DNA from 4 places in the Marinomonas sp. genome. Region 1 is predicted to be linked to each of the others. Evidence: predicted binding sites of a transcription regulator. Region 1 holds the regulator's gene; each other region holds the start of a gene.

Evidence for each region. Region 1 encodes sigma-54, which starts transcription at its own class of promoters, with help from an activator protein. Its sites were predicted from a motif close to TGGCACNNNNNTTGCTNT; they were not measured.
Region 2: ACO05V_RS00490 (isoamylase early set domain-containing protein) is a predicted target of sigma-54. The motif match lies at 4,070-4,087, and genes of this name have one in related genera.
Region 3: glnA (glutamate--ammonia ligase) is a predicted target of sigma-54. The motif match lies at 2,941-2,958, and genes of this name have one in related genera.
Region 4: ACO05V_RS16560 (CmpA/NrtA family ABC transporter substrate-binding protein) is a predicted target of sigma-54. The motif match lies at 3,117-3,134, and genes of this name have one in related genera.

What each region holds. Positions count from the first base shown of each region.
Region 1 is NZ_OZ245329.1:3,116,941-3,123,055, reverse strand. It holds gene mgtE (magnesium transporter) at 1-1,156, opposite strand, end outside; gene ACO05V_RS14855 (HPr family phosphocarrier protein) at 1,164-1,433, opposite strand; gene ptsN (PTS IIA-like nitrogen regulatory protein PtsN) at 1,443-1,892, opposite strand; gene ACO05V_RS14845 (RNA polymerase factor sigma-54) at 1,909-3,381, opposite strand; gene lptB (LPS export ABC transporter ATP-binding protein) at 3,460-4,185, opposite strand; gene lptA (lipopolysaccharide transport periplasmic protein LptA) at 4,186-4,713, opposite strand; gene lptC (LPS export ABC transporter periplasmic protein LptC) at 4,697-5,275, opposite strand; gene ACO05V_RS14825 (calcium/sodium antiporter) at 5,275-6,115, opposite strand, start outside.
Region 2 is NZ_OZ245329.1:100,873-106,987, reverse strand. It holds gene ACO05V_RS00505 (bifunctional 2',3'-cyclic-nucleotide 2'-phosphodiesterase/3'-nucleotidase) at 1-52, shown strand, start outside; gene betA (choline dehydrogenase) at 154-1,821, opposite strand; gene betB (betaine-aldehyde dehydrogenase) at 1,888-3,345, opposite strand; gene ACO05V_RS00490 (isoamylase early set domain-containing protein) at 3,653-3,958, opposite strand; gene ACO05V_RS00485 (hypothetical protein) at 4,298-4,474, shown strand; gene ACO05V_RS00480 (GNAT family N-acyltransferase) at 4,482-6,115, opposite strand, start outside.
Region 3 is NZ_OZ245329.1:1,361,975-1,368,089, forward strand. It holds gene ntrC (nitrogen regulation protein NR(I)) at 1-30, opposite strand, end outside; gene glnL (nitrogen regulation protein NR(II)) at 27-1,112, opposite strand; gene glnA (glutamate--ammonia ligase) at 1,429-2,835, opposite strand; gene ACO05V_RS06410 (ParB N-terminal domain-containing protein) at 3,228-3,635, shown strand; gene ACO05V_RS06415 (ABC transporter substrate-binding protein) at 3,659-4,660, shown strand; gene ACO05V_RS06420 (TauD/TfdA family dioxygenase) at 4,829-5,896, shown strand; gene ACO05V_RS06425 (hypothetical protein) at 5,910-6,115, shown strand, end outside.
Region 4 is NZ_OZ245329.1:3,480,436-3,486,550, reverse strand. It holds gene ACO05V_RS16580 (HlyD family type I secretion periplasmic adaptor subunit) at 1-240, shown strand, start outside; gene ACO05V_RS16575 (helix-turn-helix domain-containing protein) at 346-981, shown strand; gene ACO05V_RS16570 (ANTAR domain-containing response regulator) at 1,180-1,785, shown strand; gene ACO05V_RS16565 (CmpA/NrtA family ABC transporter substrate-binding protein) at 1,782-2,975, shown strand; gene ACO05V_RS16560 (CmpA/NrtA family ABC transporter substrate-binding protein) at 3,321-4,730, shown strand; gene ACO05V_RS16555 (ABC transporter permease) at 4,794-5,765, shown strand; gene ACO05V_RS16550 (ABC transporter ATP-binding protein) at 5,805-6,115, shown strand, end outside.

The DNA.
Region 1 (6,115 bases):
TGTTGTCAAACCAAAGTGCGGTAAGGATGGCTATAACGGTTGCCCAAAGAAGGCCATTGATTAACCCAACAATGAGTTCTCTGTTTAGCAGCCAGCGAGTATTTGTCGAGCCTATTTGATTTAGTGCAATACCGCGAATGACCAGTGTGAGTACTTGTGAGCCAGCGATGCCACCCATGCTTGCTACGATTGGCATGAGTATGGCTAACGCGACAACTTGGTCTAATGTATCTTGGAATAAGCCTATGACATAAGATGCGGTAAAGGCCGTTATTAGGTTTATGCCAAGCCACACAGCGCGTCGTTTGGTGGTTTTCATGATGGGTGAAAAGGTATCTTCGTCATCATCAAGGCCGGCCATGCTTAGCATGGAGTGTTCGGCTTCATCACGGATAACATCGACAACGTCATCGATGGTGATTCGGCCAAGTAGTTTTTTTGTTTTGCTGTCGATAACAGGAGCAGACACCAAATCCATCTTTTCAAAAAGTTGGGCTACTTCGTTAGCTGGAGTGTCTGCATCAATGACAGTGAATTCTGTTTCCATAATATCGCGTACGGTGGCGCTAATATCGGATACTAGTAATTTGGTGAGTGGCAGTGTGCCTAAAAGGCGATCTGAGCGGCTGACAACGAGTAGGCTGTCTGTCATATCTGGTAGTGTTGAGTGTCTGCGTAAATAGCGAAAAACCAGATCAATAGTAATATTCGGACGTATGGTGATGGTGTCCGTGTTCATCAAGCCGCCGGCAGAATCTTCCGAGTAGCTTAGTAGTGCTTCAACTCTTGCTCTATCTTGCGTGGACATTGACGCAAGAACTTCTTTTACGATCTTTTCTGGTAGGTGTTGAAGTAAATCAGCAAGGTCATCGCTTTCAAAATGTTCGGATACGGCGATAAGTCGCTCTGTATCCATGTTTTTCATGAATTGTACGCCAATATCTTCGCTTAGGTATTGAAGTACTTCACCTTCATTTTTGGCTTCAATTAATTCCCAAAGAAGTTTACGTTCTTTGGGAGGGGACGATTCTAATAGTCGAGCAACATCTTGAGCAGGCAAAGCGCCGTTAAGTAGATAACGGATTTGCATTGTGGTACCAGATTCGAGCGATTCGGTGACCGTTTGTAGATGATTAAGGGTGTTTTGCTCTGACATAAGGCCCTTACTCGTCTTCACCAAAACGGTTATTGATTAATTCTATAACCGCCTTAATCGCATCGCTCTCGTCTTCACCATTGGTTTTAACGCGAATTTCTGTGCCTTTTCCTGCTGCAAGCATCATCATGGCCATAATGCTTTTTCCGTCAACATTACGCCCATCTTTTTCAATGGTAATATCGCAAGAGAAGCGAGAGGTGGTTTCAACTAGTTTGCCTGCAGCGCGAGCATGCAAGCCAAGTTTATTTATGATTGTGATGGACTCTTCCTGCATGCTTTTTTCCTATATTAGTGAGTCAAATATATTGAATAATTCTTCATTCGTTTGTGCAGCGCGCAATTTATCCAATGATTCGGGGGATTGAGCTAGTTCTGCTATTTGAGCTAGTGTCGCAAGGTGTTGGTCGCACTCGTGAGGCGGAACAATTAATGCAAATATTAAGTCGACTGCTCTTTTATCGATAGAATCGAAACCAATAGGGTGTTGTAGTGACATAATAACAATAGCGGTATGATTTGCGGATTCTAGGCGACAATGTGGTATGGCGATGCCATTGCCTATGCCTGTACTGCCTAGCTTCTCTCTACCGAGTAATGCGTCATATACCGCTTCGTTGTCACAATGAAGTCGGTTGGACGCGACTTCGGCAATGCTTTCGAGCACACGTTTTTTACTGACGATATCTTGTTTTGCGAGAACGAGTTCCGCTTTTAATAATGATTTCAATGACATGATAAAATGTTTTCCGTTAGATCAGTCGTTTTCGTTCATTGGAAGGAGGGATGTTCATCGCCTCTCGATATTTGGCTACAGTACGTCGAGCAACCTGTATGCCTTGGTCTGCTAAAATAGCAGCTAGTTTGTTATCACTTAACGGTTTTTTTGCTGGCTCATCAGATACAAGCTTTTTAATCATAGCTCGTATTGCTGTAGAAGAACATTCTCCACCAGAGGCAGTATTTACATGGCTTGAGAAAAAATATTTCAGCTCAAAAATACCTTTTGGTGTGTGCATGTATTTCTGTGTTGTTACCCTAGAAATGGTTGATTCATGCATGCCGACTTCTTCGGCAACATCGTGAAGAACCATGGGTTTCATAGCTTCTTCACCTAGTTCGAAGAAATCGATTTGTCGACTTACAATGCAGCTAGCGACTTTCAATAGCGTTTCGTTGCGGCTTTGCAAGCTCTTCATAAACCATTTAGCTTCTTGGAGAGAGGTCTTTATGTAAGTTGCGTCTTCGGCTGTTGCCGCGGTGCTCGCCATTGCAGAGTAGGTTTCATTTATTTTAATGGGCGGTAAAGCGTCATTGTTTAATTCAACTTGCCATACATCATGACGCTTTTTCACGGTGACATCAGGAATAACGTAATCTGTATCGTCGGCATCAATTACTGAGCCTGGGCGTGGATTGAGCTGTTGAATCAAATTGACGACTTCTTTTAATGCTTCGTCCTTTAATTTTGTTTTACGGCTTAACTGAGTAAAGTCTCGATTGCCTAATAGAGGCAGATAATGATCAATGAGATTGTAGGTGCTCTTGTATAGCGGGTGGCTCTGGAATGCTTCTAGTTGCACAAGAAGGCAGTCGCGTAGATCAATTGAGCATACGCCAACAGGATCAAAGTGTTGCAATCTGTGTTGCACAGCGATGACTTCTTCTATGTCTAAATCTTCTAGTTCAGTGCCAAGGGATTCCCAAATGTCATCGGGAGAAATGCTTAGGTAGCCATCAGGTTGAACGCATTCAATGATAGCGTAAGCGATTTCAATATCTCGATCCGACATGTGGGTTAAGTTTAGCTGCCAGATAAGGTGATCTTGGATGCTTTCTGCCGGTGCGTTGCGGCTTTCAAAGTCGCCATCACCTTCATAACTATTATGGTCACTAACTGCGGCCGCTGAGCTTTGGTAAGTGTCATCCCAGTTACTGTCTATTGATAGCTCTTCAGGAATGCTTTCTGTCCACTCTGATTCTACACGTGCTTCTTCGCTATTATCGATGTTTGTGTCTGTCGCACTTTTTGATTCTATGCTAGCGGGGATGTCACTATGTGTTTGTTCGTCGTCGTCAAGCTCAAGTAGTGGATTAGATTCAAGGAACTCATGTATTTCTTGCTTTAAATCCAACGTAGAAAGCTGAAGCAAGCGAATGGCTTGTTGCAGCTGTGGTGTCATGGTCAGTTGTTGGCCGAGCTTTAATTGTAAAGACTGCTTCATGGAGCAACTCTTTCTTCTATTTGAATGAATTGGAACGAGTTATGCATACTACTCCCTTTCTACTGCAATGATAAGGGGTTACAGGCGGAAGTCGTCGCCTAAATAGACCTTTTTTACTTGTTCATTGTTGATGACTGTATTTGCATCTCCAGATGCGATGATGTAGCCATTGCCAACAATGTAAGCTTTATCACAGATGTCTAATGTTTCTCTAACATTGTGATCGGTAATTAGAACACCTATTCCACTTTCTTGGAGGTGTTTAATAATGTGTTTTATGTCTCCGACCGAAATTGGATCTACGCCGGCAAAGGGCTCATCAAGTAGGATGAATTTAGGGTTCATCGCAACCGCTCTTGCGATTTCTACTCTACGTCTTTCTCCGCCTGATAACGCCATGCCAAGGTTAGTACGAATATGGGTGATATGAAATTCTTCTAAGAGTTCTTCAAGTCTTTCTAATTGCATTGCTTTTGTTAGTTTTTTTCGGGTTTCTAAAATGGCTAAGATATTATCTTCAACTGACATTTTACGAAAAATAGAGGCTTCTTGTGGAAGGTAGCCAATGCCTTTTTGGGCTCGGGTATGCATGACATCATTTGTGATGTCTTGCCCATCAATAAATATACCGCCAGCATCGTTCGCAACCATTCCCACTATCATATAAAAACAAGTGGTTTTACCTGCACCATTTGGGCCTAATAAGCCAACAGCCTGGCCAGACTCAACTGAAATAGACACATCTTTTACGACTTGGCGTTTCTTATAGCTTTTTGCTAAGTGTTTTGCTTCTAAAATAGCCATTTATTTTTTGGCCTCAGGCGCTGGTTTGGATTCTGGTGCTTGCGGTTGCAATGTCATGGTTACCCGCCCTGAATCTTTTTTCTCTGCACTGAAGGTTCCATCTTGGATCATATATAGAATGTAATCTGCAGTGATGGAATTTTGCATTCGACTTAAGAAGCCTTTGCCAAAAATTTCCAATTTCGATTCGCTTGTTGAGTAATGGATTTCGTTTCCTTTACTGATCACAATGTTGCCGCTCCAGTCTATTTGTTGACTGAATTTTGCAGGTGTGCCTGTTGCTTCTAAACTGCTGAATTTTCGAGTGTTGGCATCAGTCGATATTTTTAGATATTCGGCGTGGATTTCAATGGATCCTTGTTTAACAAAGACGTTACCTTTATAGATGGCCTCGCCAGAATTTTGATCGAACTGTGCTTCATCAGCTTGGACTTCTAGTGGCTTATTTATGTCATCAGGGAGTGCATAGCTATAATGAGCAAACATAGCTGATGTAACCAATACACTGAAGTTAATGAATTGTTTCATATTTTCCTCGTACAGATCCTGTCATCACGACTTCTTCTGAATTTATGAAGGTTGTAATTTTGTCAGCGGAAGTTTCTCCTTGAGAGGAGACAAGTATTGGATTCCCATAGCTGGTTAATGACTGGTCTTTGTCTAAATAATGAATGCTGTCAGCGCTTAGCTTGATGTCTTCTGATTGAAGGTATCTTTTAGTTGCCTCGGCGTCTACGGTTAATAGAATATCATTACTTCCGTCTTCAATAACCCCTTTATCTGCTTTTGCACTCCAATGTCCTGATTTAGATTGGCGTTCAATGTAGGGCTTTTCTAATAGTGTTCTCGATTTTGTGATGTAATGTAGCGTCTTTTCGGCATCTAAAGTTTCTATAAGGGTGCCATCTATGTCGAATTCTTTTACTTTCACTTTGGTGATGAAATAGTCTGGTGAGCTACTTAATGAGTCTGTTTCAACAAGGTTTGGTTTTGGCATTACCCCATACCAGCCTAGAGAGGCCGCTAATATTAAAGCTACTCCAGTAATTATTAGGTTTTTTGGTTTTGTGAATTTTTCAAATAAAGACATCACACTGAACCATTTGTACTAATAATAAACAAATAAACACCATAAGACGCTATGAGAGGGATACCTACCCATCTAGGTATGCTGTTACCTTTGGTTTTTCTGAAGATGAAAATAGCAAGCGCAAGTGCGGCCGTTAAGCCTAGCACCCAAGGGAAATCTCGATTTATAACACTTTCATCCACTAATCCCGGTGCAATAAGGGCTGGTAAGGGCAATACAGTGGCCAAGTTGAAGATGTTTGATCCTAAAATATTGCCAATTGCGATGTCGTGATGGCCTTTTCTTACGCTGCTTACGGAAGCGGCTAGTTCGGGTAGGCTGGTGCCGACAGCGACAATAGTAAGGCCTATTACTAGTTCGCTGACTCCCAGTGCCGTTGCAATGCCTATTGCACCCCACACAAGAAGTTTGGAACTGCCTATTAATACAGCAAGTCCGATGATTGCAATGATGAAAGATTTACTGGCAGAGGTTCCATCGTCTTCAGGAAGGCCTTCTTTTAAGTCGCTTTCTAAATCCTTGCTGCCTTTTAATAGTATGATCAGGACAGCAATGAAAGCCGCGACGAGTATGACTCCATCCCATACACTAAGTGTTTGATCAATTAGTAAAAAGCCTGCTAGAAGAGTGATGGCTAATACAAGAGGAACTTCTTTGGTCGAGAGTCCAGATGCAATTGGAATAGCGGAGAATAGAAGAGTAATACCAAAAACAAGAGCGATATTGGCAATATTAGAGCCAAGAACGTTACCAACGGCAATTTCGGGCGCATTGTCGAGAGCCGCGATTGCAGAAACGACCATTTCTGGTGCCGATGTGCCAAAGGCTACTAGCGTAATC
Region 2 (6,115 bases), 3.0 Mb from region 1:
GGTTTATCAGTCTTTAGATGAAAATGGTTTTGCCGTCTTTGAGTTGAAATAGCTGAGTTGCAATAACGGCTATTGAAATAGAACGAAGCGCCTAAACAAAAAAACGCCTGCTAGGATTTAGCAGGCGTTTTTTGTGAGCTTTTTTGCCTTTTATTAACGCTGTTTGGTTTCAAACTCTGGATGAATCCAAACGGGTGCATCTAGGCTCGGCAAGGCGGCTTTGCCAAGAATCATGTCGGCGGCTTTTTCCGCTACCATGATAGTTGGTGCGTTTAAGTTGCCGTTGGTGATGGTCGGGAAGATAGACGAATCCACCACGCGTAGGCTTTCGATTCCGCGGACTTGGCATTGCTCGTTCAGCACGGCCATCGGGTCGTTGTCGTCGCCCATCTTACAAGTACAAGATGGATGATAAGCACTCTCCACGTTATCTTTTACCCATTGGTCGATTTCTTCATCGCTCTGGATGTTCATCCCGGGCTGAATTTCATCTCCACGGTAATCGTCTAGCGCCGATTGTTGAAGTACTTCGCGGGTTAGGCGAATGGTGTCGCGCCAGTCTTGCTTGTCTTGTTCCGTCGATATGTAGTTAAACAAGATACGTGGTTTCGCCGCTGGATTAGCGGATTCTATCCATAACTTACCACGGCTTTCTGGCTTGTTTGGGCCAACGTGTACTTGGAAACCATGGCCTTCAACCGCTGCTTGGCCGTCGTAACGCATGGCCGCTGGCAAGAAGTGATATTGAATGTTTGGCCATTTAAGACCTGCACGAGAGCGAATGAAACCACAAGATTCAAAGTGGTTAGTTGCGCCTAGTCCGGCTTTAAACAACATCCAGCGAGTACCGATCAAACCTTTGCTGATCAAGCCAAGCTTACTGTTTAGCGTCACAGGTTGTTTGCAGTAGTACTGGAAGTAGACTTCCAAATGGTCTTGCAGGTTTTCACCAACGCCTGGCAGTTCGTGAACCATAGGAACGCCGGCTTTTTCTAGTACGTCTTTTGGACCTACGCCAGACAGTTGTAACAACTGTGGTGAACCAACCGAGCCAGCTGACAGAATGACTTCTTTGCTGGCAGTGGCGTGTTGAGTTTGGCCGTTTTTGCTGAACTCAATGCCTGTGGCTTTTTTATTTTCAAATAACACTTTGTGGCTTAGAACGCCTGTTTTGAGTGTTAGGTTAGGGCGTTGCATAGCACGACGTAAATAGGCGTTAGACGTAGAAGCACGCACGCCATTTTTTACTGTCATGTGCATTGGTCCAAAACCTTCCTGACGAAACGCGTTGTAGTCGTCAGTTTTGCCGTAACCGGCTTCTTCGCCTGCATCGATAAAGGCTTGGTAAAGCGGGTTGTAGGTCATGTCGTTGCCGTTGTTGGTCGACAATGGGCCGTCGCCGCCACGGTATAAGTCCGCGCCGCCTTTCCATGTTTCGGCTTTTTTAAAGTAAGGCAGGCAAGTTTGGTAGTTCCAACCTTTGGCGCCGTTTTCTTCCCATTGGTCGAAATCACACGCATGACCACGCACATAAACCATGCCGTTAATAGACGATGAACCGCCTAGTACTTTGCCGCGTGGGCAATGCATTTCACGGCCATCAAGACCAGGCTCTTTGTCCGTGTGGAATTGCCACGCGTATTTTGTCGTGTTCATTGGGTAAGACAAGGCCGTTGGCATTTGGATAAAGACGCTTTTATCTGAGCCGCCCATTTCCAATAGCAACACCTTGTGTTCGCCACTTTCTGTCAGTCGGTCTGCTAGCACACACCCTGCGGAGCCAGCACCGACGATGATGTAATCGTACGTTTCGTTTGCCATGCTTATCTCGTTTAATAAGAGCCTCGTTTAATAAAAGAGGCTCGTTAAAGTAAAGTGTTGAGCCGACTAGTAAGGGCTTTGAATGTCGTTTAGATCGACAAAAACACTTTTTGTTTGTGTGTAGTGGTACAAGGTTTCGATGCCGTTTTCACGACCGATACCAGACTCTTTGTAACCGCCCACTGGCATTTCGGCCGGAGAAGAGCCCCATGCGTTGATCCAGCAAATACCGGCCTGCATTTGACCAATAATGCGATGTGCACGAGCAAAGTCTTTGGTGAATACGCCAGCGGCTAAGCCAAGTTTAGTATCGTTAGCGCGAGCAATCACTTCGTCTTCGTCGGTGAAGCTAAGCACAGACATGACTGGGCCGAAGATTTCATCACGTACTTGTGGCATGTCGTCGGTGCAATCAGTGAAAACAGTTGGAGCAACAAAGGCACCTTTGTCTAAGCCGTTTTCAGTAATTTGGTAACCGCCGCATAACAAGGTCGCACCAGCGTCTTTGGCCGCTTGAATGTAGCCCAAGACTTTCTGCATGTGATCTTTGGAAATCAACGCGCCGACTTGCGTGTTCATATCCATTGGATCACCAATAATCATGGCTTCAGTACGTTGTTTTAATTCTTTGGTGAAAGCGTCCAACATGTCAGCGTGCACGAATACACGAGTACCGTTGGTGCAAACTTCGCCTTGTGTATAGAAGTTGGCTAGCATCGCCGCAGAAACAGCCTGATCGACAGGCATGTCTGGGAAGATGATCATTGGTGATTTACCACCAAGTTCCATGGTTACCTGCTTCAAAGATTGTGCAGAAGCGGCCATGACTTTTTTGCCTGTTCCCACTTCGCCAGTGAAAGAGACTTTGTCGATGTCTGGGTGGTTGGTGATCATTTGACCTGTGCGACCGTCCCCTTGAATGACGTTGAAAACACCATCGGGCAAGCCCGCTTGGGTGTATATTTCCGCCAGTTTAAGCGCTGTAAGCGGTGTTTCTTCTGAAGGTTTGAAGATCATCGCGTTACCGGCAGCCAGCGCAGGACCAGATTTCCACATAGCGATTTGAATCGGGTAGTTCCACGCGCCGATGCCAGCGCAAATGCCAAGTGGCTCGCGACGAGTGTAGAAGAAGTTGCCATTGCCAAGGTCTTGGTAATCGCCTTGGATCTTGTCGGTTAGACCTGCGTAATATTCGATCACGTCAGCGCCTGTTTGAATGTCTACGCAAATAGCTTCTTGAAGTGGCTTGCCTGTGTCTAATACTTCTAGACGAGCAAGTTCTTCGTTGTTTTCACGTAATAGTTCCGCTGCTCTTTTTAGAATACGGCCGCGTTCTACAGGGCTCATTGCGGCCCACACTTTTTGACCTTGTTTGGCAGACTCGATAGCAGCATCTAGTTCAGCTTGTCCTGCGTGCTCGACTGTTGCAATCACTTCGCCTGTGGCTGGGTTGATTGTCTCAAAGTGTTCACCGCTGGTGGATGCATGGTAGCGGCCATGAATGTATTGCTGCTGATGTGCCATGATGTGCCTCTTTATGTCTGTTTCAATGCTCTGTTTGGAGGGCATTGAGATATTTGAGTTTTTATTAAACGCGCGTTTAATAAAAACAATTGTACATATTTTGACTATAAATTGCAGCTCGAATCCATGAATTAGTCGTTTGGGGCAAAAAGATGACGCTATGGAACGAGGTTATTTAAGGAAATTGATTACAGGATGATTGTATGTAAAAGATCCCTCAAACAAGGCATTGAGAGAGGCGAGCGTCTCAACTCAAAGTCTAAAAGTGAGACGCGCTGTTTGTGGAAGTAAAGGCTAAGAAGCGCTATTACAAGCTGATCACGCCGTTGGTGTCGTAGCTTATTGGGCTTGGAACATAGGCATCAGCCATGTCATCGTTTAGCCATTCTGTGCCGTCCAGAACATAACGAAATTGGTACGAGGTTTCGATATCCAAATTAAGAGTCGACACAAAAATGCCAGACTTCTGTTTTTTCATCGGGTTGGCTGTGCTGTCCCAATTATTAAAATCACCAACGACAGCGACGCTTTTTGCATCACCGATCACTTCAGCAGGCAAGGCGAATTTTACTTTGCATTCTGGTTTGGTTTTCAAATAGGTTTTCTCAATCATTTCCAGCTCCATGGTCTAGCGATAGACAAATGTGTAAGGCTACTGCAAAAGCCCGAGGGTAGATAAAACATATTCTTTAAATATGCTCTCGAAAAAGATTCTTTAAAAGGTGAAGCAAAGCTTACGCCATATTTTTTAACTGATTAATCCAAAAGAAAAAAAGCGCTAAGATCTTTTTCGGGTGTATTTTTTTGATCCGTTTTATTGTTTAAAGCGACGCTTAATGCGTCATTTCAGAGCTTACGATTTTTGTCTGTATTTTAAACAGTAAATTCACATTGTAGACCGCTTTCATGTCCTATACTCAAATGACACCAACAAAAATAACGAGGTGTTTCTATGGATATTCAAATGATCGTTCTTATTGTGTTAAGTATTATGCTGATCATTAAGATTGTGTATCTGGTTGTCTTTAAGCGCCCAGAACAACAAGATGATGACCATTCCCATAGCCATCACTCTCATGTTCGTCATGCTCACGGCCGTCACTATCGCCGACATCACCACGATTCGTGATCGCTAGTTATGGCTGAGTGCCATCGTTATGACCGCGGTAACGTTTGTTTTTCGCTTCTTTGACTGTATTTAGGTCTACTAGGACCAAACCGTCCACACAGTAGCCAAAGTCGGCATCGACACCAAAGTCTAAGAAGCGAACCCCGCCCGGTTCACACAATTCACTGTACTGCTTGAACAGTGTTGGTACGCTGGCACCAAAGTGGCTAAGCTGTTCTTTTAGCACTCTAAAATCTTCTTCATAATCATCACCACTGAACATGCCAGATATGATGTCAGCATGTTCAGCGTTGACTTGATAAGGCGTGAAAGAACGCGCCAAGTGTTCTTTGTCGGCATAATAAAGCTTGTAGAAAGAAACAATAAAATCTTTCGCTATTTGTGGGTAGCTGTTGCTTAGGCTCACTGGACCAAACATATAGCGAATTTCAGGATGTTTATCTAAATACGCTCCAATGCCGTACCACAAATAATCTAGGCTGCGTTTGCCCCAATATTTTGGCTGGATAAAGCTACGTCCTAGCTCGATGCCTTGTTCGAAATAAGGTTCCATATCGCAAGAGTATTGGAACAACTCGGCGCTGTAGATACGATTTGGTGTGTCTGATTTCATGTAGCGTGCAACTTCACCGATGCGATAAGCGCCAACGATTTCTAGCTCTTCCTCATCCCATAAGATCAAATGGCGATAGTATTGATCGAATTTGTCTAAATCAGAGCGCTCGCCTGTGCCTTCACCGACTTTACGAAAGGCGATTTCACGCAAGCGCCCGATTTCTTTCATCGTCACCGACATCGGATCGTAATCAAATAGGTAAATTTGTTTGTTGTCTTTGGTGCTGCCAAGATGCTCGGCAATTTTGAGCTCTTGTTTGATCATCTGTCTATTTTGCGGATGCTCAACGGTTTTTTCTGTTTTAAGCAGCGGTTTTTTGCCTTTAGCAATACGATACAAATGGCGCTTCACCAGTTTGTTTTTCTCTTTATCGCTTAAAGGCAACTGTGCCAGCTCTTGAATCGGAATAGCTTGGCCAACTTGCATCGGAATTTTACGATTACGCTGGCGGAACATTTCGTTAGCAAGCTGCAAGGTAGAGAGTGGGCGATACAAAAGAGAGCTGGTATAAAACAGCATGGAATTTCGGCCGCCAATGTGAACTGGCAATAACGGACTGTTGGTTTTTTGCGCCAGTTTTAGATAGTTTTGATTCCAATGCTGGTCTTTTACGCCGCTTGGCGACATACGAGATACCTCGCCAGCAGGGAAAATAATCACCGCTTCTTCATTATGTAAGCAGCTCATGATGGCTTTTAGTTGCTGGCGTCCGGTTTTTCCACCGAGATTATCGACGGGAAGTACGAGTTGTTTTAAACCGTCAAATCCCATTAATAAATCATTGGCGACGATTTTTACGTCTGGACGGATTTCACCGATCAATCGAAGTAAAGCGAGACCATCTAAGGCACCAAGAGGGTGATTGGCGATGATCATCACTCGTCCGCTAGCGGGAATATTTCGACGGTCCACTTGACTCACTTGATAACTAAAGTTGAAGTGATCCAGAACGCGATCAATAAATTCGAAGCCGACACAGCCGTTGTTTTTTTCCAGGAATTGGTTTACTTCACTTTCGTGGAATA
Region 3 (6,115 bases), 1.8 Mb from region 1:
AACAATCCATACGGTTTCTTCTGGTGTCATGAGTGTTTCTCCTGGTCTTGGACTGTCGTCTCAATGGGAATTAATATATTAAATTCGGTCATTTTCGGGTAACTGTTGCATTCAACAATGCCATGGTGCTGATGAATAACGGATTGCGCGATAGATAGCCCTAAGCCTGTTCCATCGGCTCGTCCGCTGACCATGGGATAAAATAGGGTTTTGAGAATGGCTTCTGGAATGCCTGGACCATTATCAATAATGCTAATTTTACAGACCAAACGATGACGTTTAGAGCCAATAGTGAATTGACGTAATGTTCGGGTCACCATATGAATTGTCTTATGGCGATTATCGTCATCATCCATCAGCGCTTGCATGGCGTTTCTGGTGATATTCAGCAAAGCTTGAATTAACTGAGATTCGTCACCTATTAAATCTGGAATACTTGGGTCGTAATCGCGAATCAGTTCAATTTGGTTGTCTGTTTCAACGGAAATAAGTTGTCTAACGCGCTCAATCACTTTATGGATGTTGAGGGATTTGTTTTTAGGCAGTTGTCTCGGTCCTAACAAGCGGTCAACAAGATCACGCAACCGATCTGATTCTTCAATGATAACTTGTGTGTAATCGTTTAATGCCTCGTCAGTAAAAGCACGACTAATTAATTGGGCGGCGCCACGAATGCCACCTAATGGGTTTTTTATTTCATGGGCTAAGCCGCGCACCAATTCTTTGCTGCTTTCATGGTTCGCTATAATCTCGTCTTCTTGAGAAATGCGCTTCATTCTATCGCGTGGATAGAGTTCTATAATCAGGCTTTCAGTGTCATTTGATGTGCCCATAACTGGCGTGACGGTATAGTCACAAAAGAGTTTTCTGTTGTTGCTGCTCTCTATTTCCGCCTCGCGCTTAGTGAACGGGTGGCCAGATTCTATTGCTGCATGAAGAGCCTGAATGCTTTCTTCGTTTTCACGAAAAGCAGCGCCTATATCGCTGCCATAAATTCGGCGTCGGCTGACCGCTAACAACACTTCGGCAGCAGGGTTTAGATACTCAATCTCAAGCTTGTCGTTCAATTGAACAACTGCAGTGGATAAATGGTCGATTAATAAACTATACACAGACAGTGCCTCTCTATTGACTCCTGCTTTTATGATTTCCTTTAATAATAGTTGCAAAAAGCGAACCAACATTGGGCAGTCCGAGATAGCTTATTTATTAAGGTCTTTGTATTAACTATAAAAAGTTCAATGCACAATTATAGTGCATGTTGGTAATGGTGTTTCTTTTCGTGCAAAAAAAGTTGTGCAATAAAAAGCAGTGCATAAACAGTTGTGCAAAAAAAGCCGTGCAAAAAGATTAACGAATAAATAGTGGCGCAAAAAAAAGCCTCGAACTAGGGTCGAGGCTTTCGTGTTCTACTTTGCGGTTTAACTATTAAGCGCTGTAGTAAAGTTCAAACTCAAGTGGGTGAGTCGTCATAGATACACGACGAGCTTCGCCAGCTTTCAGATCGATGTAAGCATCGATCATGTCATCAGAGAATACGCCGCCTTGAGTCAAGAATGCGCGGTCTTCGTCTAGGCACTTAAGCGCTTCTTCTAGGCTGCTAGCAACCTGAGGAATCGCATGAGCTTCTTCAGCTGGAAGGTCGTACAAATCTTTATCAGCTGCATCGCCAGGATGGATCTTGTTTTTGATACCATCGATACCAGCCATCAACATAGCGGCGAATGCTAGGTATGGGTTAGCGGTTGGATCAGGGAAACGAGCTTCAATACGCTTGCCTTTAGGGCTTGAAACGTATGGGATACGGATAGAAGCAGAACGGTTACGAGCAGAGTATGCAAGCATTACTGGCGCTTCGAAATGAGGAACAAGACGCTTGTAAGAGTTAGTTGAAGCGTTAGTGAACGCGTTCAATGCTTTAGCGTGCTTGATGATACCACCGATGTAGTAAAGCGCCATTTCAGATAGGCCAGCGTATTGGTCGCCAGCGAATTGGTTTTCACCGTTTTTCCAAAAAGACTGGTGGACGTGCATACCAGAACCGTTGTCACCAACGATTGGTTTAGGCATAAATGTCGCAGTTTTACCGTAAGCGTGAGCAACGTTGTGTACACAGTACTTAAGGATTTGAACTTCGTCCGCTTTCTTAACTAGAGTGTTAAATTTAACGCCGATTTCGTTCTGGCCAGCAGTCGCCACTTCGTGGTGGTGAACTTCAATAACCAAGCCCATTGTTTCCATAGCGCCACACATTGCGCCACGTAGGTCATGATGAGAATCAACTGGTGGTACTGGGAAGTAGCCGCCTTTTACGAAAGGACGGTGTCCCATGTTGCCGCCTTCAAATTTCTTGTTAGAAGACCAAGCGGCTTCTTCAGCGTTGATCTCTACAGAACAACCTGACATGTCTGTTTTCCATTTAACATCGTCAAAGATGAAAAATTCAGGCTCTGGACCAAAGAAAGCAGTGTCGCCAAGACCTGTTGATTTAAGAAATTCTTCTGCGCGAAGAGCGACAGAGCGTGGGTCGCGGTCATAGCCTTGCATAGTAGAAGGTTCGATGATGTTACAACGAACAATAACTGTCGACTCTTCAGTGAAAGGATCGATGATAGCCGTATCGTCCTGAGGCATCATGATCATGTCAGATTCGTTAATGCCTTTCCAGCCAGCGATTGATGAACCATCAAACATTTGGCCGTTTTCAAAAAACTCTTCATCTACCGTAATAGCTGGAATCGTTACGTGTTGCTCTTTACCTTTAAAGTCGGTAAAGCGAAGGTCAACCCACTTCGCGTCATGCTCAGCAATCAAGGCAAGGGTCTTGTTTGACATAGTTGTTCTCCAGTCGTAGTTAAAGCGAAATTATTTTTCGTTGTAAAAGGTGCTTTAATATTTAATACAAAGCGCCATTTGTCGAGTTATTTATCAAGTAGATAGTAAGCATAACTTGTGCCAGAATTTTGTGCGGGTTAATAAATCCTTATATTACAATAAGATAAGTTCTTTTCATTTTGTGGTGCACTTAATCGTAGCTAAATCCAGCCTTTAAAAAAGCCAATATGCACTATATTGGATCACTGTTTTTGGTTTTTGTTCTATGTTGGTGCGCCATTGGTTTCTGAGTTAAAAAAATATAAACAAAATTAAAGGCGTTATTGATAATCATTATTATTTGGTGATAGTCTTGTGAATAATGTACTACAAGACAGCTCTAAGGAATTGCTATGTCAATCATTCATTTTCTATCGCTTGAAAAGTTACGTCCTACTGAGAGTGTTGCTCCGCGTCGAGTCGCAAAGCTAAAAAAGAAGATTCAGCAAGAAGGGGTTTGGACGCGCCCAATATGTGTAGAAGAAAACGATTTATTTATTATGGATGGGCATCACAGATTTGCTGTTGCGAAGAGGTTGGGGTTAAAGCTAGTCCCTGTTTTGCTTTTAAATTATGAAACCACTTCTGTTTTAAGTCGTAAACGCAAGTATAAAGTTTCCGCGTCTTTTGTTCGTTCTCGAGCGAAAAAAGGTTTTCTGTATCCGCTAAAAAACACTTGCCACATTTTCCCTGAAGGTCTGTCAGGGTGTGTTGTGCCTCTTTCTAAGCTGCATTGTTCTGATATTAGTGTCGAACATTAGTTTGCGTATCTCGTTTTATTTGAATGTATAAATACAAAGGAAAAAATATGATAAACGTAAAAAATAAGAAGCTTTTATCAGGCTTTGGAATGGCAGCTGTATTGATGTTCGCTTCTCTCGTAAACGCAGCCCCGATCTCTGTAATTGATGATAGAGGGAGTCATGTCACTTTGCCTGACACGGCTAAAAGAGTTGCCTCCATATCCTATTTTGCGGCAGACACTGTGATTGCCTTGGGAGGTAAGCCGGTTGCTAGTACCTATATGCTAAAGGATAGAAATCCAGATTATTTGCTGGATTACCTTTCTGATGTGCCTGAAATTGGCCAGCGTGCGGCGCCAAATTTAGAGCTGCTGGCTGATGCAAAGCCAGATTTGATTGTTGCAATTCGCCGTTATACGGAAGCCAATGCTGCCCAGCTTAATGCTATAGCACCCTATTTAGCGCTTTCTCTGGAGACTTTTAGCGATAGTGATCGTTCAATTCAGCTGCTGGGAGGACTGTTGGGGAAAAGTCAGCAGGCGGCAAAACTTAATGCAGATTTTCATCAAGACCTAGATCATTTTGTCAAAGAGAGTGAGGCAAAAGAGCGGGTGAAATACCTATTTATTTGGGGCGGCGGTGAAGCACCTTGGGCTTTTTATAATGAGAATATGACAGCCGCAATAATCACTGCGTTGGGAGGCGAAAATGTAGCGGGTTCTAATCCTACGCCACATATTCCTGATAATACGGCTTTTGAAATGAGCTTAGAGTCGATATTGGTTGCTAATCCAGATGTTATTTTCGTCTATGACTATGGTCCAGATCGGCCTTTTGAAAGTAACCCGATCTGGTCACAGTTAAATGCAGTGAAAAAAAATAGAGTGTATTTCGTCAAAGATCATTGGGTTGAATCACATGGTCCGATTGCTAGGCAAATGGTACTAAGAGAGTCTGCTCATTTACTTTATCCAGAAGAATTTCCTGAATTTAATTTGAAAGACGAAGTTGAGCGCTTTTTATCGGCGGGGCTGAAGGGGTAATAGTGCCTGTCTATTATTTTTGCAAGAGAGGCGCTCTTTTCTGATTTGGTTTTTTGATCAGATCAAAGTTGTCTTCTTACCGCTAAGTTAATGCTGTTAACTGAAAAAGTATAAATGGCGCGCCTGCTCTTCGGGTGGGTGGTGTTTTACGCTTAAAGGAATGTAGTCATGGAAACTACCGCGAAATCCCTTACATCTTACAATCAAGCTCCTAACAACATCGCATCATATTATTTGAGTAAGTCAGGGGTTGGAAAAATAGAGGCTCTGATCGATGATTTGGCGACTGTCTTTGAAAAGGTTGAGTCAACGGAATTTGCCGAAACTTGTGCTTTGAAAGCGCAAGAGTTACCAATCGGTTTAAGAAAGTTTCTGTACTCTTTCAAAACGCTCCAGATAAGAAAAGGGGCGGCCCTGATAAAAGGTTATGTCATTGACGATGAGGTTATAGGCGAGAGTCCCTCTCATTGGGATATGCCATGGGTTAATCCGAAGGTGTTGCGAGAAGAAATATATCAGTGTTTGGTGACTTGTTTAGTCGGCGATATTTTTGGTTGGGTGACTCAGGAAAATGGTCGTTTTATGCGCCATATAGTGCCAATTAAAAAAGATGCCTATGAGCAATTAGGAGCAAGTAGTGCTGTGGATCTGGTCTGGCATAATGAAGAGGCTTTTCATGAAAAACGAGCTACTTTTTTATCCTTGTTGTGCTACCGCAATGAGGAGCAAGCAGAAACGATTACTTGCTCGATTGATGACTGTGAAATCACTCCTGAAATCGAAGCATTACTCAGACAAAAGCGTTTCTTTATTCAGCCCGATAAGGCTCATTTGCCAGAGCAGAATAATAGTAGCTTATGGCAATTAAGTAATGAGCAGTTTCAGTTAATCCGCTCTCATATAGAGAATCCCCCTGTTATTCCTGCAATCCGTGGCCCTCATTGGGAAAGGTTTATTCAAGTTGATCAGGCCTTCATGGAGGTTATTGATCAGGACCCAGAAACCATTAATGCTTTAAATGCTTTGTATACTCAGTTTGACCAGCATAAATCCTCAGTTGTTATGTCTCCAGGTGATTTAATTGTCATTGATAACGATAAGTCCGTTCATGGTCGAAGCAAATACCAGCCTAATTATGGGCCCAGACAGCGCTGGATAAGAAGAGTGAATGCCACGATTGATATTCGGCGTACTCATCAATACCGCAGTGGGCCTCGTTCAAGACAGCTTTATTAAAATCAAGGAGTAGATGATGAATGTTCCTAATATTCCTACGGATTTGCATAACAAAGAGGACGTCGATCATAGTGTTGTGTTGCTCTCCAAAAGTGATATCGCCAAGATCGCGTTGGACCATAAAACAATGATTGCTTGGGTCGAGAGAGCTTTAAAAGATTTGGCACAGGGTGATTCTCTTAACCCGACTAAGATTGAAATGGTGTCACCAAAGCATCA
Region 4 (6,115 bases), 360 kb from region 1:
GGTTTGCATGGTGTGGTGGAAAATATCAGTGCCGATACCATTCTTGATGAAGAGGGAAACAGCTTTTATCTAGTTAGAGTAAGAACAGATAAAAACTATTTAGGAACTAAACAGGCACCACTGCCAATCATTCCAGGTATGCAGGCGACAGTAGATATTATTACCGGTAAGAAAACCTTATTGGATTACTTGTTAAAACCTATTTTAAAAGCAAAACAAAATGCGCTTCGTGAGCGGTAATTACAAAAATCTTTCCAAGCATAATGAGTAGTAACAAATGTTAACAATTCATTATTATTTGCTGGTTAGAATAGTACATCGCACTTGATTAGGACGAGACTTATTTTGAAAACTTTGTGTTGGATTGCTGATGACGCCGTATGGAAACATTGGAACCAAGTAGTCAGTGTGGGTGCCTCATTAGTTCGAGTGGAAACATTGGATGAGGTGTATCAAGCATTAGAAACTACTGAGTCCGGTTTCCAATACTGCTTTATTTATTTAGAAGATAAATCTTTTTCTAAACAGGTGGAGGAAGTGGTTGCGCTTTGTGCTGCTTTCCCAAAACAAAAAGTCATCGTATTTCCTAACCAAACAAACCAAGCCGCTGCACTGCGATTATTTTCCGTTGGAGTGAGCGGGCAATGTGCGCCTTACATCGGTAAAGAACAACTTTCTTTGGTGTTATCAGTTGTTGACTCAGGCGAAATATGGGGCGGAAAAGCCTTTATTCAACAGCTTATTATGCAATCTTCTGCACCTGCAGAGATCCATAACGATGAATTGGATGACTTGTCTGAGCGTGAGTTAAATGTTGCTCAACATGTTGCAAAAGGCTTATCTAATAAGCAAATCGCACTCGAAATGGATATTACGGAGCGGACTGTAAAAGCTCATTTAACGTCTATTTTTAAAAAGACTCACACCAAAGACCGTTTGGCTTTAGCACTGCTTGCACAGACTAGATATGCCGTGCGTTAATCTAGCTCATAGATGTTGGACATTCGCACTGATTCTGTTTGTAGCTATTATTCTAGAGTCACTTTTCTAGCTAATCATTCTTAAATGGCTCTGTTTTGAGCCATTTTTGTCACTAAACTCTTAAAAAACAGTGTGTCGAAATGGCGCATATCTTGCATTTTATCTGAGAATGACTTCACGTTTTTAAGAGAATGCACCATGCCTGCGCCCCCAGAAAAAGAATTAACCGTGATGCTTGTTGATAATGAGCCCGCACGAGCAGCCATTGTAGAACAAGCCATGATTGATAGTGGTTATCGCGTTATTAGACGACTGGAAAATGCCAAGAATCTAACGGAAGCAGTAAACGAATTTCAACCAGATATGGTCATTATTGATATCGAATCTCCAGATCGAGATATGTTGGAAAACATGTCTCGACTGACCAAAGATAATCCTCGTCCTATTGTGATGTTTGCCGAAGAAGATGATTCCAGACACGTGGAAGCCGCTATTCGAGCGGGTGTCAGCGCCTATGTGGTTGATGGTGTTAACAGTGGTAGCGTGAAAGCTTTACTGCAAGTTGCCATTGCTCGGTTCCGAGAGTTTCAGGCGTTAAGATCAGAATTAGAATCTGTAAAAAGCCAGCTCGAAGATCGTAAGCTGATAGATAAAGCAAAAGGTTTGATAATGAAACATCAAAAATGTGATGAGCCCGCGGCCTATCAAGCGCTTCGGAAGCTAGCGATGGATCGTAGTCAACGAATGACTGATGTTGCTCGAAATATCATATCAGTGATGGAATTGATGGGAGGTTCAAAATGAACCTGATACAGCAAAACACTGTTATTCAAACTAGCGAGCCTGTTCGTATTGGTTTTATTCCATTGATCGATTGTGCGCCTTTTGTGATTGCCCAAGAAAAAGGCTTTTTTATTCAAGAAGGCGTGGATGTGGTGTTATCTAAAGAAGCATCTTGGGCAAGTATTCGCGATAAAGTGGCTTTCAATTTGCTTGATGGCGCTCATATGTTGGCGTCTATGCCGATTGCGGCCAGTTTGGGGGTTGGCACCATTAAAACGGCCATGCAAACCAGCTTTACCGTCAGTCATAATGGTAACGGCATTACTATTGGTAATGCTTTGTACGAAAAGCTACAGCATTATGCCGAGTCTTCCGTAGATATTCGAACTGGTGTGGCATTGAAGAAATTACTAGATGATAGAGATGTTGATGCTGCTCCGCTGCGTTTTGCAATGGTTTACCCTTACTCATCCCATAACTATCAGCTAAGAGATTGGCTAAGCCGAGCTGGAATTGATTCCGATAAAGATGTGCAAATAGTCGTGGTTCCACCTGTAAAAATGCTTGATAGCTTAAGGCAGGGTGATATCGATGGTTATTGCGTCGGCGAACCATGGAACAGTCTTGCGGTGGAGCAAGGTATTGGGCATATGTTGGTTACGGGTTATGAAATTTGGGGTAGTACGCCAGAAAAAGTATTTGGCGTGAATTCCTTATGGGCCGAACAAAATCAAGTCGTGTATTTATCCATTATTCGCGCCTTAGAAAAAGCCTGTTTGTGGGTAGATGAGCCGAGTAATCAAACTGAGTTGTTGAGTATCTTAAGTCATCCAGATTATTTAAATTGCACCTTAGAGCAGCTGGTTTATGGTTTCAGTGCTATTAAGCCAAAAGGCCAGTTTGATTGGCCAATGAAAGCTTATCAGCGTTTTTCTGGTCGCGAAATTAATAAACCTTTGCCGAGTTATGCTTTGTGGATTATGGCGCAAATGCATCGCTGGCAGCAATTGGGTGATATTAAATCGTTGAATGAAGTGGCGGCGCAGGTTTATCGGCAGGATCTTTATAACAAAGCATTAGGTTTACCTGAAGATAATGAAAGCACGGATTGGCATTTGTCTGTTGAGGATGAGTTAACTTGGCTGGACTCTGTTGCTTCAGGAAAGATACGCTTGCATCCAGATGGTATTTTAAACGGTTTTGCTAAGTAGTTTGTACGAAGTGTTTGTGTGTCTTATTTTAGTGCGCCCTGCCTGATAATTGGGCGAAGACATTTGTTATACGCGCTGAATTATTTTTATCTAGATAATGAGATTAGTAAAAAAACTTTTAAATCATTAGGTTAGTTTTGTTGGCATACTGTGTGCTTTACAAAAAACATAGATTTTTTTAAAAAATTGGTGAAATTAGCAACGATAGTTAATTGTCACCCTCATTATTGATAATCCAATGTAGGGTTTTCTTTGAATGGCAAAGGCGCCTGCGAACACATTTTTGTGATTCGCATGCGCCTTTTTTGTTTTTGTACTTTTTAACCCCTTAAGCGGAGTGTGACTATGAACCTAAGATTTTTGAAAACGGTAATTCCCCTGCCGACATTCGTTAATGTCACTCAAAAAGTTAGTCTTTCTATATTGTTGGGCTCTGCACTTTTGTCTGTAACGGCTCATGCTGAGCTAGGCTATGCAGAAAAAGAAGAGCTTAAATTTGGTTTTATCAAGTTAACCGACATGGCGCCATTAGCCATTGCTTATGAGAAAGGTTATTTCGAAGACGAAGGTTTGTACGTCACCTTAGAAGCGCAAGCAAACTGGAAAGTTCTACTAGATCGAGTAATTGACGGTCAGTTAGACGGCGCGCATATGTTAGCGGGTCAGCCACTTGGTGCAACTATTGGATACGGCACGAAAGCCCACATAGTGACGGCTTTTAGTATGGATTTGAATGGTAATGGCATTACAGTCTCAAACGATGTTTGGGATGAAATGAAGAAAAATATTCCCAATGGCCCAGATGGCAAGCCGGTTCATCCAATCAGCGCCAGCGCTTTAAAACCTGTGATTGATGGTTATAAAGCACAAGGTAAACCCTTCAAAATGGGCATGGTATTTCCTGTTTCAACACATAACTACGAGCTGCGTTATTGGCTTGCTGCTGGTGGCATTCATCCTGGTTACTACGCGCCAGCCCGAGGCGACACCAGTGGTCAAATTAACGCCGATGCTTTGTTGTCTGTGACACCGCCGCCACAAATGCCAGCCACCATGGAAGCGGGAACGATTTCCGGCTATTGCGTTGGTGAACCTTGGAATCAACAAGCCGTGTTTAAAGGCATTGGAGTACCAGTCATCACAGATTATGAAATCTGGAAGAATAACCCTGAGAAAGTCTTTGGTGTCAGCAGTGACTGGGCGGAAGAATATCCCAATACTCATATTCGTGTTGTAAAAGCCATGATTCGCGCAGCGAAATGGTTAGATGAAAACAACAACGCTAATCGTCCTGAAGCGGTAAAAATACTCTCTCGTAGCCAATATGTTGGTGCCGATTACGATGTTATTGCTAACAGTATGACTGGCACATTTGAGTATGAAAAAGGTGATAAGCGTGAAATACCCGATTTCAACGTTTTCTTTCGTCACCACGCAACTTATCCCTATTACAGCGATGCGATTTGGTACCTAACGCAAATGCGTCGTTGGGGGCAAATCGCAGAGCCAAAATCCGATGAATGGTTTATGAAAACCGCGAAGGATGTTTATCGCCCAGATATTTATGCGCAAGCCGCAAACGCCCTGATTGAAGATGGTGTGATGTCTGCAGATGAGTTTCCTAATTTTGATAAAGAAGATGGTTTTAAGCCGCCACAAAGTGAATTTATTGATGGTGTCATGTACGACGGTAAGCATCCAAACGATTATCTGAAGCGATTTAAGATTGGTCTAAAAGGCGACGATCAGGTCTAAACCAAACTAGATAAAGCGGCTGCATAGTGTGTCGCTTTAAGCATTAAATTGAGTGAGAAAAAGATGATGATATCAAACATAACTATGGCTTCTTTAAAGGAAAAGATCAGTGCATTTTCTTTGAAGGGGGTTTTACTGCCTGTCTTTGGAATCGTAGCTTTCATCTTATTGTGGCAAGCCGGAGCAAGTCGAGTGCATACCTCTTTGGGTGAATTTCCTGGGCCTGTTGTGGTGTATCAACAATGGAATAGTCTCGTGGCAGAACATCAGAGAGAGCGTGTAAAAGAAGACAAATTTTATGTGCGTCAAGAAGAGCGCATTGCTGAGCGCCAAGCCAAAGATCCAAGCTATGCTGGTACGTTAAGAGATTACACAGGTAAGCCTACTTTCTTCGATCAAATATTTACCAGTCTTTATACCGTATTGGCTGGTTTTGGCTTGGCTAGCCTGATCGCCATTCCGTTAGGGATTTTAATTGGTCTAAATCGCTCTGTTTACAGTGCCTTGAATCCGGTTATTCAAGTGTTTAAACCGGTTTCGCCGCTAGCATGGTTGCCTCTGGTTACTATGGTGGTGAGTGCCAGTTATGTGTCGGATGATCCAATGTTTTCGAAATCCTTTTTAACGTCCATGTTCACTGTCACCTTGTGTTGCATGTGGCCGACCTTGGTTAATACAGCGGTGGGTGTGGCCGCGGTAGAAAAAGACCTACTTAATGTCTCAAAAGTATTGCGCCTTGGTTGGGTGACACATGTCATGAAGATCGTCATTCCGTCAGCTATTCCTCTGATGTTTACCGGTCTACGTTTGTCATTGGGCATCGCTTGGATGGTGTTGATTGCGGCGGAAATGTTGGCGCAAAACCCAGGGTTAGGAAAGTTTGTTTGGGATGAATTTCAGAATGGTAGCTCGAATTCATTAGGTCGAATCATGGTGGCGGTGTTGATGATTGGTTTCATCGGCTATTTGTTAGACAGAGTCATGCTGACCGTCCAGCGTTTTGTTTCTTGGGATAAAACTCAGGTATTGCGCTAAGTAGATTTTCATTAGAACCAGATTGGATTGGAGAGAAACATGGCAACACATTTAGACATCAGTCATATATCGATTGAGTTTCCAACGCCAAAAGGGCCGTTTAAAGCACTGGATAACGTCAGTTTAAAAATTGAGAAAGGTGAGTTTGTTTCTCTCATTGGTCATTCTGGCTGCGGTAAATCGACGGTTCTTAACATAGTGGCAGGTTTATACGACGCAACGGAAGGCGGTATTTTACTGGATGGTCGAGAAGTAAAAGGGCCAGGTCCCGAGCGTGCGGTAGTTTTTCAAAATCATTCTTTACTGCCTTGGTTAACCTCTTACCAAAATGTTGAATTGGCGGTAAAGCA